Regions from separate parts of the Methylobacterium sp. 37f genome, predicted to be linked through region 2. Evidence: riboswitches for the same ligand, from Rfam matches in the RefSeq annotation. Region 2 holds a riboswitch; each other region holds the start of a gene.
The links. Region 2 has a riboswitch for cobalamin ahead of J7U37_RS18625 (TonB-dependent siderophore receptor). Riboswitches for the same ligand answer to the same signal wherever they lie in the genome.
Positions count from the first base shown of each region.

Region 1: it holds a riboswitch for cobalamin, as region 2 does, so the genes downstream of both, J7U37_RS05285 (CbtB-domain containing protein) here and J7U37_RS18625 (TonB-dependent siderophore receptor) in region 2, are expected to answer to the same signal.
Region 3: it holds a riboswitch for cobalamin, as region 2 does, so the genes downstream of both, J7U37_RS23980 (TonB-dependent siderophore receptor) here and J7U37_RS18625 (TonB-dependent siderophore receptor) in region 2, are expected to answer to the same signal.
Region 4: it holds a riboswitch for cobalamin, as region 2 does, so the genes downstream of both, J7U37_RS01760 (TonB-dependent receptor) here and J7U37_RS18625 (TonB-dependent siderophore receptor) in region 2, are expected to answer to the same signal.

Region 1 covers NZ_JAGHKN010000005.1:114,338-117,777, forward strand. Annotated here, with positions in the region: gene J7U37_RS05270 (hypothetical protein) at 1-224, opposite strand, end outside; gene cobO (cob(I)yrinic acid a,c-diamide adenosyltransferase) at 224-835, opposite strand; gene cobU (bifunctional adenosylcobinamide kinase/adenosylcobinamide-phosphate guanylyltransferase) at 832-1,365, opposite strand; cobalamin riboswitch at 1,450-1,643, shown strand; gene J7U37_RS05285 (CbtB-domain containing protein) at 1,716-1,892, shown strand; gene J7U37_RS05290 (CbtA family protein) at 1,920-2,675, shown strand; gene J7U37_RS05295 (DUF1636 domain-containing protein) at 2,668-3,144, shown strand; gene cobW (cobalamin biosynthesis protein CobW) at 3,141-3,440, shown strand, end outside.
Region 2 covers NZ_JAGHKN010000031.1:57,155-60,594, forward strand. Annotated here, with positions in the region: gene J7U37_RS18615 (multicopper oxidase family protein) at 1-943, shown strand, start outside; gene J7U37_RS18620 (DUF2934 domain-containing protein) at 1,027-1,230, opposite strand; cobalamin riboswitch at 1,339-1,543, shown strand; gene J7U37_RS18625 (TonB-dependent siderophore receptor) at 2,026-3,440, shown strand, end outside.
Region 3 covers NZ_JAGHKN010000064.1:5,539-8,978, reverse strand. Annotated here, with positions in the region: gene J7U37_RS23980 (TonB-dependent siderophore receptor) at 1-1,748, opposite strand, end outside; cobalamin riboswitch at 1,858-2,057, opposite strand; gene J7U37_RS23975 (AAA family ATPase) at 2,154-2,648, opposite strand; gene J7U37_RS23970 (hypothetical protein) at 2,699-3,440, opposite strand, start outside.
Region 4 covers NZ_JAGHKN010000002.1:71,741-75,180, reverse strand. Annotated here, with positions in the region: gene J7U37_RS01770 (hypothetical protein) at 1-155, opposite strand, end outside; gene J7U37_RS01765 (hypothetical protein) at 398-988, shown strand; cobalamin riboswitch at 1,138-1,340, shown strand; gene J7U37_RS01760 (TonB-dependent receptor) at 1,446-3,440, shown strand, end outside.

The DNA.
Region 1 (3,440 bases), on a different contig from region 2:
GCCGCGAGCCGCGGCGTCGCGGCCATGCCGTGCTCGGCGCACCAGCCTTCGAGGGTCGCGGTGGCGGAGCGGCTGGCGAGCAGCCGGGCGTTCAGGCCCTCCACCACCGCCAGGGCCTCGACGCGGCCGAGATAGCTGGCCGGCCAGGCCGGCGCGGTTTCGGCGCAGGCCGGATGGATGCCCGACAGGATAAGGAGCCCGACCGGGCTGAGGGCGAAGCGCATCAGAATTCGATGCCCACCTGGGCCTTCACCCCGGCGGCGAAGTGGTGCTTCACGGAGCCCATTTCGGTGACGAGGTCAGCGGCCTCGATAAGGGCCGGCTTGGCATTGCGGCCGGTGACGATGACGTGGAGGTCGGGCCGGCGCGCCTGGAAGGCCGCCACCACTGCATCGAGGTCCAGGTAATCGTAGCGCAACGCGATGTTGAGCTCGTCCAGCACCACGAGACGGATCGTCGGATCCGCCATCAGGTCGAGGGCCTTGGCCCAGGCGTGCTCGGCGGCGGCGATGTCGCGGGCCTTGTCCTGAGTCTCCCAGGTGAAACCCTCGCCGAGGGTGTGCCAGTCGATCCGGTCCCCGAAGACCTGGAGCGCGTGCTTCTCGCCCGTGTCCCAGGCGCCCTTGATGAACTGGACCACGCCGACGCGCCAGCCATGGCCCAGCGCCCGCAGCATCAGCCCGAGGGCCGCCGTGGTCTTGCCCTTGCCGGGACCGGTGTTGACGATGAGAAGCCCCTTCTCGATCGTCTTGCCGGCGACCTCGGCGTCCTGCACCGCCTTGCGCTTCTCCATCTTTTCGCGATGGCGTTCGGCGTCGTTCACGGCGTCCGTCATGGGGTGGCTCCGGCTTGGGGTTTCACGATCAGGGGCAGGCCCGCCACCAGGAAGACGACGTGGTCGGCCTGCCGCGCGAGGCGCTGGTGCAGCCGCCCGGCGGCATCGCGAAACCGGCGGGCCAGCGCGTTGTCTGGCACGATGCCGAGCCCGACCTCGTTGCCGACCAGCACCACCGGGCCGGGCGCCGCCGCGCAGGCCGCCAGCAGCGCGGCGGTGGCGGCCTCCACGTCGGCCTCGGCCAGGATCAGGTTGGTGAGCCAGAGGGTGAGGCAATCGACCAGCACCGGCCCGGGCGCAGCGGCCACCGCCCCGGCCAGGTCCATCGGCACGTCCCGGGTGATCCAGTCGGCCGAGCGGCGCTTCCGGTGGAGCGCGATGCGGTCGCGCATCTCGTCGTCCCAGGCCTGCGCCGTGGCGAGGTACAGCCAGGGGGCGGGACAGGCCTCGATCAGCCCCTCCGCATGGGCGCTCTTGCCGGAGCGCGCGCCGCCGAGCACGAGGGTCAGTCTGGGAGGGAGGTTCGGCATGGGCCTCCTGTGCCCGAAATCGAGCCCCCGGGTCAAAGGCCGGAATCCGATCCGGGCCGCGTTGTCAGCGCGACGGCAACCGCGTAGAAGCGTGGATCGGACGGTGCCCCGGCGACGGGGTGAAAAGGGAATGCGGTGAGGGGGCGACCCTGAAACCGCAGCTGCCCCCGCAACTGTGAGCGGAGACGGGACTGCCATCGGCCACTGGAGCGATCCGGGAAGGCGGCAGGACCAGCGACCCGCGAGCCAGGAGACCTGCCGCCGAGAGTGGACCTGCCATCGAGCGTGGACCTTCCGTCCACCCGATCGATCCGTGACGGCCGCCGGCGGGGCGGCCAGGAGATGAACCGATGTCGACCAACACCCTCGTCCTGACCGGCACCCGCACCAACGAGCGTCTCGGCGCCGTGCTCGTGGCAGCCTTCCTCGGCCTCGGCCTCGTGTTCATGGCGGGCTTCGCCCCCGCGATGGCGCTGCACAATGCGGCGCACGACTTCCGCCACAGCCAGAATTTCCCCTGCCACTGAGCGCCTCCGCCTAAGGCAGACACCCCCATGATCATCCGGCTCGTGTCGGCGGCCCTGGTCGCCGGCTTCCTCGCGGCTGTGGTCGCGACGGGCCTGCAGCTCGCGCTCACCTCGCCGCTCATCATCGCGGCCGAGCGCTACGAGACGCAGGCCTCGGCAGATTCCGCACGCCTGTCGCCCGCCTCCCTGATCGTGCGCGTCCACGGCGGTCACGATCACGGCACCAAGGACCCGTCGGTCGCGGGCGGCGAGGTCGCGCCCGACTGGCAGCCGGGCCCCGGCCTGCCGCGCATGGCCTTCACGGCGCTGGCCACCCTGGTGGGCGGCGTCGGCTACGCGCTGCTGCTCGGCGCCGTGCTGTTCGCCTGCAACCGCGAGCCCAGCCCCGAGACCGGCCTGCGCTTCGCCATCGGGGGGTTCCTCGCGGTGGCCCTGGCACCGGCTCTCGGGCTGGCGCCGGAACTGCCCGGCATGGCGGCGGCGCCGCTCGCCGACCGCCAGTTCTGGTGGGTGATGACGGCGCTCGCCACCGCCATGGGGCTGTACCTCATCGCGATCCGGCGCGCGCCGATCACCATCGCGGGGGGCATCGTGCTCCTGGTCGCCCCCCATCTCGCGGGCGCGCCGGAGACCAGCCACGCCGCCTCGAACCTGCCGGCGGCCTACGCGGCGCAGTTCGCCGCACGCTCGCTCGGCATCGCCTTCGTGTTCTGGGCCGTGATCGGGCTGGCCTATGGCTGGGCCTGGGGATTGTTCGGCAAGGCCCGGACGGCCCATGCCTGACCAGTTGCAGGATCAGATACCCAAAGACTCGCCTCGGACGGACAGCGCCGCCGTCACGCTCTACGTCTGCGCCACCTGCCGGGCGGCCGGGGACGTTTCCGAGCCACGCGCCGGGGCGCGCCTGCTCGCCGCCCTCCAGGAGGCGGTGAGCGCGGGCGGTCATCCGGGCATCACGGTCGAGAGCGTCGAGTGCCTCTCGGTGTGCAAGCGGCCCTGCACGGTGGCGGTCGCGTCGCAGGGGCGCTGGACCTACGTCTACGGCGACCTCGATCCGGTCGCCTCGGCCGGCATCATCCTGGACGGCGTCGCGCTCTATGCCGAGACGCCGGACGGCATCGTACCGTGGAAGGCCCGGCCGCAGGAATTCCGCAAGGGCGTCGTCGCCCGTATTCCGCCGTTCCCGCCGCCGCTCCCGCCCACATTCCCGCCGCCCGTCGCGGCGCCCCCCCATCCGGACGCCGCCGAATGACTCTTGTCGCCAAGATTCCCTGCACGATCGTCACGGGCTTCCTCGGAGCCGGCAAGACCACGCTGGTGCGCCACCTCGTCGAGAACGCCAACGGCCGCCGCCTCGCGATCATCGTCAACGAGTTCGGCGATATAGGCTTCGACGGCTCGTTCCTGGCGGCCTGCGGCATCGAGGGCTGCGGCGACGAGGACATCGTCGAACTGGCCAACGGCTGCATCTGCTGCACCGTGGCCGACGATTTCGTGCCGGCCCTGAACAAGCTCCTCGACCGGGCCGATCCGCCCGAGCACATCCTG
Region 2 (3,440 bases):
CACGATGCCGCCCAGCACGATGGTCGACCTGATGAACGGTCGCGTCGGCGACCACGTGCTCGTCAACGGCCAGAGCAATCCGGTGATGACGGTGGCGCCGGGCGAGAAGCGCCGCCTCCGGCTCGTCAACGCGACCAACGCGCGCTACCTGCGCCTGCGCTTCGCGGGCGCCCGCATGACCCTGATCGGCACCGATGGCGGCCTCGTCGAGGCGCCGGTCGCCGTCGACGAGGTGCTGCTCACCCCGGCCGAGCGGGTGGAACTCATCGTCTCCTTCGATCAGCCCGGCCCGGCCAAACTGACCACGCTCGCCTACGAGCGCGGCTGGATGGGACCGGGGGAGCCGAAGGAGGCGGGTAAGGTCCTGCTGACCGCGAACGTGGCGGGACGACCGGCGACGCCGCCACCGCCGCTGCCGAAGATGCTGCGGGCGATCGCCCCGCTCCAGGCCCCGGTCGTCACCCGCCGCTTCGTGCTGACGGAGGACATGGGCTCCATGGATCACGGTGCCATACCGGGCAGGGATCACGGTGCCATGCCGGGCATGGATCACGGTGGAACCGCGAAAGGCGGTGCCGCCTCCGCCAAGCCGCCCGGCAGCCACGACATGAAGTTCCTGATCAACAACAAGAGCTTCGACATGACCCGCATCGACGAGGTCTCGAAGGTCGGCCAGGTCGAACAATGGGACATCGTCAACCAGTCGGACATGGATCACCCGTTCCATGTCCACGGAACCCAGTTCCAGATCGTCGCCTACGAGAGGGACGGACAGGTCAGAACCCCGGGCTATCGCGCCTGGAAGGACACCGTGAACGTCGTGCCCGGCGAGACGGTCCGGCTCCTGCTGCGCCAGGACCAGCCGGGGCCGCGCATGTACCATTGCCACATTCTCGAGCACGAGGAACTCGGCATGATGGGCGTGCTCGACGTCCGATCCTGACGGTTTTCCGCCCCGGCAGGCGGCACGCGCCTCACCGCGGGCCTCGTCGGCCTGACCTCGCCCGAAGGCGAGCCATGCCAGCTTCACCGGGTGGTCGTGTCGGCCCCCGGCGGCGTCTCCGAGGCGGTCCGGTCGGCGGCCGGCTTGCGGCGGGCCTGCTCGGCGCGGAGTTCCCGCTCGGCCATCAGCCAGAACTCGACCTCGAAGCCTTCGGGACGGTGGTTGCGCTCCCAGATCTCGTGGGCGCGCTCGCGGACCCGTTCGAACGTGATCCCATCCTCGGACATCGTGCTTCTGCTCCTTCGTGACCGGCGATCGCAGGTGCGACCCCCGCCGCGGGGCCAACGCTCCCGGGAGCGAATCGTCCCCGTCGATTGACGCCGACGCCGGAAACCGCCTAGCTTCGGCGCGACGGTTCCTCGGATCGAGGATCAAAAGGGAACGCGGTGCGGGGCTCTGCCCCAACGCCGCGGCTGCCCCCGCAACTGTAAGCGGCGAGCCCATCATCAACACGTCACTGGGGGTTGCAAGCCTCTGGGAAGACGATGAGAGGGCGGTGACCCGCGAGCCAGGAGACCTGCCGTCAGTCGTGGTCACACGCGAAACGCATCGGGCGGGGTGTCCTGGTGGGTGTCGGGGCGTTCGCATGCGGCGAACGGACCGACCTCTTCGCGGTGACGTGCCACTCCGCGCGACCCGTCGCGTCAGCCGTCCCGTCGATGCCCGTCTGCGCCCGCGCGTCCCGCTCCCGTCCGCCTCGTCCGATCGCCCCGCGCGGTCCGGAGACGGCTGGCTTGCGGACAACGTCGCGTCCGGCACCACTCAGCGATTGTAACATTATAACATTCGCTTTAGCAGAGGTGGCTCGTCGGCCCTGGCCGATGCCCGCGCCCCTTCCCGGTTGTCCCATGGCCCTCGCCCAAATCCCGTCCCGATCCCCACGCGCCCGACGCGCACGGCAGGGCCAAGTCTTGCCCCTGATATCCTTGCCCCTGATATCCTGGCCCCCGATAACCCGCCCCCCGATATCCCGGCCCCTCACATCCTGGCCGCTCGCGGCCCTGCTCGGCGGCCTGCTGCCGATGCCGGCCGACGCCGCGCCCGGCGAATCCCACTCGGCCGTCACCCTGGAGACCCTGGAGGTCGCGGGCTCCGGGCGCGGCGGCCCGCCGCCCGCCGAGGGGCTGAACCTGCGCAGCTCGAGCCGCAGCGCCAGCCGCCTCGGCCTGACGCCCCTGGAAACCCCCGCCAGCGTCGACGTGATCGCGGGGGAGACCACGCGCCTGCGCGGCCAGAACACGGTGGCGGAGGCCGTCACCCAGAACGCCACCGGCATCACCACGGTGGCGGCCCCCGGCAACGGCAACGGCGCCTTCACGGCCCGGGGCTTCGCCGGCCCGAACTCGATCCAGCAGCTCTACGACGGCACCCGCCTGTTCGTCGGGGCGGGCACCGTCACCTTCCCGTTCGACACCTGGAACGTCGAGCGCATCGAGGTGCTACGTGGGCCGGCCTCCGTGCTCTACGGCGACGGCGCCATCGGCGGCGTGATCAACGTGGTGACCAAGAAGCCGGTCTTCACGCCCTTCAACGTGGCGCGCGCGGCCATCGGCTCGGATGGTCTGGCGCGCTTGGCCCTCGATTCCGGCGGTCCCATCGGGGAGGCGCTCGCCTACCGCCTCAACATCAGCGGCAACCGCGCCGCGGGCTGGATCGCGCCGGACGGCGACTTCCGCAATCTCGCGGTCTCGGGCGCCCTGACCCTGCAGGCGAATCCGGACCTCGCCATCACCCTGAGCCATGATTTCGGCTACCAGGAGCCGACGCGCTACTGGGGCACGCCGCTCATCGACGGGCGCATCCGCGATGCCATCCGGTTCAACAACTACAACGTCCGCGACGCCCAGATCCTCTGGACCGACAACTGGACGCAGCTGCGAGCGGAGTGGACGCCGAGCGCCGACATCACGATCCGCAACACCGCCTACCGGCTCCAGAGCCGGCGCCAGTGGCGGGACGTCGAGCAATACGCCTTCAACCGCGACACCGGGCGGATCGACCGCTCGGACTATCTCGAAATCTATCACAGCCAGGAGCAGATCGGGAATCGCCTCGACGCGACGATCCGGGGCACAGTGTTCGGATTCCGCAACGAATTCCTGGCCGGGTTCGACGTCAACGCCATCGCGTTCCGGCACACCAACAACTTCAGCTCCGAGGGCGGCGGCCTCACCACCAGCGTCGATCCCTTCGCCTATGACCCGGGTCTGTTCCCGGCCAATGGCCGCGCCACTCCGGCCTACGCCACCAACACTCGCCAGGCCTCGGTCTTCGCCGAGAACCGCCTGATCCTGTCCGATCAGCTCTCGCTGCTGGCCGGCATGCGCTACGACGCGCCGGTGCTGCACCGGACCAACCTCGTCACGGGCGCCGCCTTCGAGCAGGATTTCCAGGCGCTCAGCTACCGCTTCGGCGCCGTCTACAACCCGACCCCCCT
Region 3 (3,440 bases), on a different contig from region 2:
TCGATGAAGGCGTATCCGCCAATCACCCGGAACTCGGGCGTGACCTGCCCAACCAGGCTGACGTCGAAGCCCTGGCTGCGCACCGCCCCGGCGGCGATCTGGAAGAAGAAGTCTGCCGGGTCGGTGGTGAGTACGTTCTCCTTCTCGATGTGGAAGGCGGCGGCCGTCACGCTGAGGCCGTCGAACAGGTCGAGCTTGGTCCCGACCTCGTAGGCGAACCCGGTCTCGGGCGCGAAGGGCCGGGACGCGCTGTCGAAGCCGGTGTTGGGGCGGAACGAGGCGGCGACGTTGCCGTAGAGCGCCAGGAACGACAGCGGCTGGTAGACGAGACCGGCCCGCGGCGAGAAGCCGGTGCGGTCCTGCTCGGTCCGTTCGTTCGCGACCTTGTCGCGGAAGGTCTGGTTGTAGAAGTCGGTGCGGTTGCCCAGCAGCAGCTTCCATTCCGGGCTGAGAGCGATCTGGTCCTGGAGGTAGACGGCTGTGTTGCCGACGTTCTCGCTGGCGCTGTAGCGGCGCGTGAACGGAGGCTTGGCCTGCCCGTAGACCGGGTTGAACAGGTCGATGGCGAAGGGGTCGAGACGCGGGGTCGAGCGCAGGAGGTTCTCGGTGCTGTTGTAGCGCTCGTGCTCCAGGCCGAGCAGCAGGGTGTGGGCGATGGGCCCGGTCTCGAAGCGCCCGACGAGTTCGGCCTGGCCGATGGCGACGCCCCAGGTGAAGTCGTGCTGGCGGAACTCGCGCAAGAGCGTGCGCCCGTCGTTGAGGATCCCGGTCGCGCCGGTCTGCAGGCCGGTGAGGCTTCCGGTGTTGAGGTGCGTGGCGACCCGCAAATGCCAGTCGGTGTTGAAGGCGTGCTCCAGCCGCACCTGCAGCAGCGCGCTCTCGGACACGGAATCGTCGCCCGGCTCGCCGAAGAAGCGTGAGCGCGGGACGAGGCCGAGGCGGTTGTTCACCGCGACGGTGCCGCGGTCGAAGGTCTGGCGGTTGCGCAGGTACTGCGCCTCGAACGTGATCTTGGTGTCGGGGGTGACCTGCCAGCTCACCACCGGCGCCAGGAGCACCCGGTCGCCGTCGACGAAATCTCGAAAGCTGTCCTGGCGGGCGAGCGCGCCGTTGAAGCGATAGAGCACGCTGCCGTCCTCGCTCAGCGCACCGCCGGCATCGACCGTGGTGCGGGCGGTGCCGAAGCTGCCGAACAGCGTGCCCATCTCGACGAAGGGGCGCGCTACGGGCTGCTTGGTCAGGATGTTGACGGTGCCCCCCGGATCGCTGCGTCCGTAGAGGGCTCCGGCCGGGCCCTTCAGGACCTCGATGGACTGGACGTTCTGGGTGTCGGGGGCGCCGTTGTAGCCGCGGGCGATGTTGAACCCATTCTGGAAAATGTCCTGGGTTGCGAAGCCGCGCACCGAGTACAGGGCGAGGTTCTGGGCGCCAAAATCGTTCTGTTTGCCGACCCCGGGCACGTAGTCGAGGGCGCGCTCGACCCGGGTCGCGGCGGTGTCGACCAGAACCTCCCGGGGCACCACGTCGACCTGCTGCGGCAGGTCGCGACGCGGCGTCACCGTCTTGGTGCCGCTGTAGAGGTCCGGCACCCGGTAGGTCGGCGTGGCGGTGAGGGTCCCCTCGACCGAGAGCGCGTCGAGCACCACGGCGGTCTCCTCAGAGCGCGCCCCCTGGGCTGCGACGGCGGTGGGGATCGCGCAGGACAAGGCCAGCACGGACATCAGCGGGATGGACGGTGAACGGGACACGTTGATGGGCCTCGGGCGACGGCAGTGGCACGTCACCGCGAACGAGGCCGAACCACGCGCAACGCGCATGCTTCCGCACCCGCCGGGGCACCCCGCCCAGCGTGTCTCGCGTGTGACCACGACTGACGGCAGGTCTCCTGGCTCGCGGGTCACTGCCCTTCACCGTCTTCCCGAGCGAGGCCGCTCAGTGACGTCAGTGGCGAAGGGCTCGCCGCTTACAGTTGCGGGGGCAGCCACGGCGTTGGGGCTACCCCCGCACCGCGTTCCCTTTTGATCCTCCGGGGAGGAACCGTCACGGCCGAGGTACCATGCCGACGCCCATGCCCGTCAACGGACCAAATGCAATGCACGAGGGGTTATGCCCTGCCGGCAACACTTGGGAAGACGGATCGCTCACTCCGTCCGTCAGGTCAGGACCTCGACCTGCTCCGGCGGCAAGCTACGCCACCAAGCGTCCGGGGATTGGAAAACCTCGTAGGTGAACCGGAGGACCTCATCCGGCTGGCGATGCGACGGGTCCACGCGACCGCGCTCCGCGTTGCGGGACTTGAGGACCTCCCACGGCACGTCGAACACTTTCCACTCCACAGTGAGCCCGTGTCCGGCGACGATCCCGAGCTCGCGCTCGAACACGGGTCTGGTGAGATGGGTGTCCGCCATCACCACGCTGAAGCCGTTCGTCAGGGCGGCATCCAGGGCTGCTTCCTTGACCCGGTGCAGGACTTCCCGGGCCGCATCGTCATGTGAGCCCTGCCTGAGTTCCCAGTAGACCTGTCGGTGCGGCGGCCAGAGGGTCTGCCGGAAGTCGTCGAGGGTGAGGTGAACCCAGCCGTCGAGAGGGTCGAAGCGGCGGGCGTAGGTCGTCTTCCCCGCGCCCGGGCAGCCGATCAGGCCGATCACCCTCTGGGGTGCTCCCGGACCATTCCTGCCGGGCACCGTCCGGGTCACGGTCAGGCCGTCGCCTCCGCATCCTCGTCGTCGCTCGCCGAGCCCTCGATGATCTCGCCGCGCAGGTAACGAGCCTGGGCCTCAGCGATGCGGCGTGCGCCCTGGGCGTGGCGGGTCGACACCGTGCCGCTGGGTGCCTCGGGCCCGCCGCGCTTGATCGCCACGAGTTCCGGATCACCCCAATGGTCGAGCATCGCCTGGAACGCTTCGTAGCGGCCGGTATCGAAGGCGATGCGGTCGCCCATCATGTCCTTGTAGGGATGGGCTGGGTGCAGGCCGGCGCAGGGGACCCAGCCCGCCGGGATTGGCGTCGTGGCGGCATGGGTCCGACCGCTGCGCAGGAGCTTGGGCAGCACGTGCGTGTGCGGACCCTCGGGGCTGGTGCCGCCGGACCCGGGGATCGGGGCATAGACCTCGACGCGTCCGACCCGCGCCAGGAACACCCGGTGCGGGCTCATGGCGACGAGATGCGGCCCGATGGGGTTGGCGTGGTCGAACAACGGCATGCCGACGCCGGCGCGCAGCCGCTCGACGGCCTCCGGATCGCGCACCCGCACGCAGGCATCCACGGCGAGAAGGCCGAGACCGAGGTCGAACAGGATGCCGTCGCGATCCTCGACCCGGGCGGCATTCCGGTCGGGCCCGAGTTCCGTCACCACGGTCCTGCGGTTCATCGCGCATGTCGCTTCCGGCAGGCAAAGCGCGACCGCGTGGTTCCAGCCCGAGGCGACCGCGGTCTCGTAG
Region 4 (3,440 bases), on a different contig from region 2:
GCCCAGCCGCTCGGCTCCGCCACGTCGAGGATCTCGTCGTCCGGATAGGCGGCTTCGAGAAACAGCCTGGCTTCGCCCTCGGCGGCGGCCCGCACGGTCACCAGCGGTTTGGGTCCCTCGGCGGTCCTGATGTTGGCGATGAACAGCTTCGTCATGTCCGATGTCTCCCGGCGGTGATGACCGCTCACAGAGGGCGGTGACGGGCGAACAGCAAGAGGGCCGGCATCGATCGGCCGATCGCGGGGGCGAGCGCCCGCGCCGCCTCGGTGACCGAGACCGGGGTCCCCGCGGGATCGGGCCGGGCACTGGATCGTCAACCACGGCGTGCATTCCGCCACCGAAACTCGCGGATCGTCTCAACCAGACCGAAACCTCCGGGCGCCATGCTGTCCGGCGGATGATCGCCCCACGTCGCGCGATCGCGCTTGGATGGGGCCTGAGCCAGATTTCCAGACGTCGCTTCTTTCTCCAACGGGTTTCCTGCCGGATTTCGGGCCAAGCCCTGAGGCCGCTGGCCGTCGACGCCGAGTTCACCCGCGACAACGTCGACACGGCCTGTCAGGCCCTGTCGTTGAAGCTGGTGAACCTCGTCGAGGAGGACGACGAGGGCAGCTATGTCTTCCGCCTGACGCGGCCGGGCCTGCTTCTCCTCAACGGCCAGATCGAAGCGGCCGCTGCCCTGATCGACCAGGGCTTTGGTTTGCGCCGGATCAAGACACCGCCCCTCTGGGGCGCGCTCGGCAGCAAGCTCCGTCCGGGCGGACCCGGCATGTCCCTCAAGGGCAGCGGTCCGAGGGCCTACGCCACCCAGTTGATCGTGGCGGTCGCCTCCGGACACGCGATCGTCGCCGGTGACGTCGTCCGGGGCAATGCCAATGGCCCCCGCACCTGGCTCGAGGACGAGCCGGCGCCCCGCGCCGAACGCCAGATCGGACCCTCGCCGCTGCGAAGCTGGAGCCCGGATCAAGATCGGGATCGCCCGCTCTGATCGGAGGGGTGGCCGCCCATCCAGCCTTCACCCGGCCTGTCCCCGACCCCCCGGCGCTGGGCTCGGCCCTGGCTCGGCCTGGGCTGTCGCACAGGGAGCACAGGACGCCGATTTCCCGCGCGTTCGATTGACGCTGTCGGGCTTCGTCTGGTCTTCTGGCCTCGGACGGTTCCTCGGATCGAGGATCAAAAGGGAACGCGGTGCGGGCGAGAGCCCAACGCCGCGGCTGCCCCCGCAACTGTAAGCGGCGAGCCCATCATCAACACGTCACTGGGTGCCCCGGCACCTGGGAAGACGATGAGAGGGCGGTGACCCGCGAGCCAGGAGACCTGCCGTCCATCGTGGTCACACGCGAAACGCATCGGGCGGGGTGTCCTGGTGGGTGTCGGGGCGTTCGCACGCGGCGAACGGACCGACCTCGTCGCGGTGACGTGCCACAGACGTCGCCCGAGGTTTCATGTCGCCCGCTCCGTCACGGCCCCCCTACCGAACGCTCCTTCTGGTCTCCTGTGCCGGCCTGGTGCCTTACGGCGCGCAGATCCGGCCGGTCTTTGGCCAGGCGGCCGAGGCGAACCTGGCTGAACTCTCGGTCACGGCGGAGGCATCGGCGCCGCCCGGAACCGGACCGGTCGCGCAGGCGGGCTTCGTCGGCGGCGTCACCGGCATCGGCGGCGGTCTCAGGCCCGTCGATGCGGCGAGCGCGGGGGTGATATCGGGTGCGCAGATCAACAGCCGCCCGATCACCCGACCGGGAGAGGTGCTGGAAAGCGTGCCCGGTCTCATCGTCACCCAGCATTCCGGGGAGGGGAAGGCCAACCAGTTCTTCCTGCGCGGGTTCAACCTCGACCACGGCACCGACATCGCGCTGTCGATCGACGGCATGCCGGTCAACATGCGGACCCACGCCCACGGACAGGGCTATGCCGACCTCAACTTCCTGATCCCGGAACTCGTCGGCGCGGTGGAGTTCCACAAGGGTCCCTACTTCGTGCGCGATGGCGACTTCGCCTCGGCCGGTTCGGTGCGGATCGACTATCTCGACAAGACCGACCGCAACCTCGCCCTGACCTCCTTCGGCAGCTTCGGCTACAAGCGGGCGCTCACCATCGCGTCGGCACCGCTCGGGCAGGGCACCCTGCTGGTGGCGGGCGAGGCCCAGACCTATGACGGCCCCTGGGACGTGCCGGACCGTCTGGCCAAGCTCAACGGCGTCGTCCGCTACAGCCAGGGCACGGCCCTGGACGGCTTCGCCCTGACGGGCATGGCCTACTGGGCCCGGTGGAACGCCACCAACCAGATCCCGGAGCGCGCCGTCGCGGAGGGGATCATCGGCCGCTTCGGCACCCTGAACCCCACGGATGGCGGCGACACCAGCCGTTTCTCGCTCTCCGGACGCTGGAGCCGGACGAGCGACGCCGGCATCACCCGGGCGAACGCCTACGTCATCCGCTATGGGATGAACCTGTTCAACGACTTCACATATTTTCTCAACGATCCGGTCAGCGGCGACCAGTTCCGCCAGCGCGACAGCCGGGTTCTGGGCGGCGGCGAGATCAGCCACACGGTCCAGGGCGACCTCTTCGGGTTGCCGATGGAGACCGAAATCGGGCTTCAGACCCGCACGGACTCGATCCGCGTCGGCCTGTTCAACACCACCGCGCGGCAGGTCCGCTCGACGGTGCTGGACGACCGGGTGCTGGAGGCGAGCGCCGCCCTCTACGTCGAGAACCGGGTGCGCTGGACCGATTGGCTGCGCACCAGCATCGGTGTCCGGGCCGACGGATTCACCGCCGATGTCCGCTCGGACACGCCGGCCAATTCCGGCACGGCATGGGACGGCATTGTCAACCCGAAGCTCGGCCTCGTGCTCGGTCCGTGGTTCGAGACCGAGCTGTTCGTGAATTACGGCGGCGGCTTCCACTCCAACGACGCCCGCGGCGTCACCGCCACGGTCGATCCGACCAGCCCGCTCTTCAACATCCGCCGCTCGCCCTTCCTCGTGCCCTCGACCGGCTCGGAGATCGGCCTGCGCAACCGCAGCATCGCCGGGCTCGAGACCGCCGTCGCCCTGTTCCAACTCGATTTCGCCTCCGAGAACCTGTTCCAGGGCGACAGCGGCACCACCGAGCCGAGCCGCCCCACCCGCCGCTTCGGCATCGAGTGGACCAACCGCTACGCCGTAACGCCCTGGCTCTCGTTGGAGGGCGACCTGACGGTCACCAACGCCCGCTTCTCGGACCGGGACCCGATCGGCAACCGGGTGCCGGAGGCGCCGACCACCATCGCGTCGGCCGGATTCACCTTCGGTGCGGGTCCCGGCTGGTTCGGTTCGATGCGCTTTCGCTACTTCGGGCCGCGTCCGCTGATCGAGGACAATTCGGTGCGCTCGAAAGCGACGGCTCTCCTGAACGGACGGATCGGCTACGCCTTCGACGATGGAATCAGCCTGTCC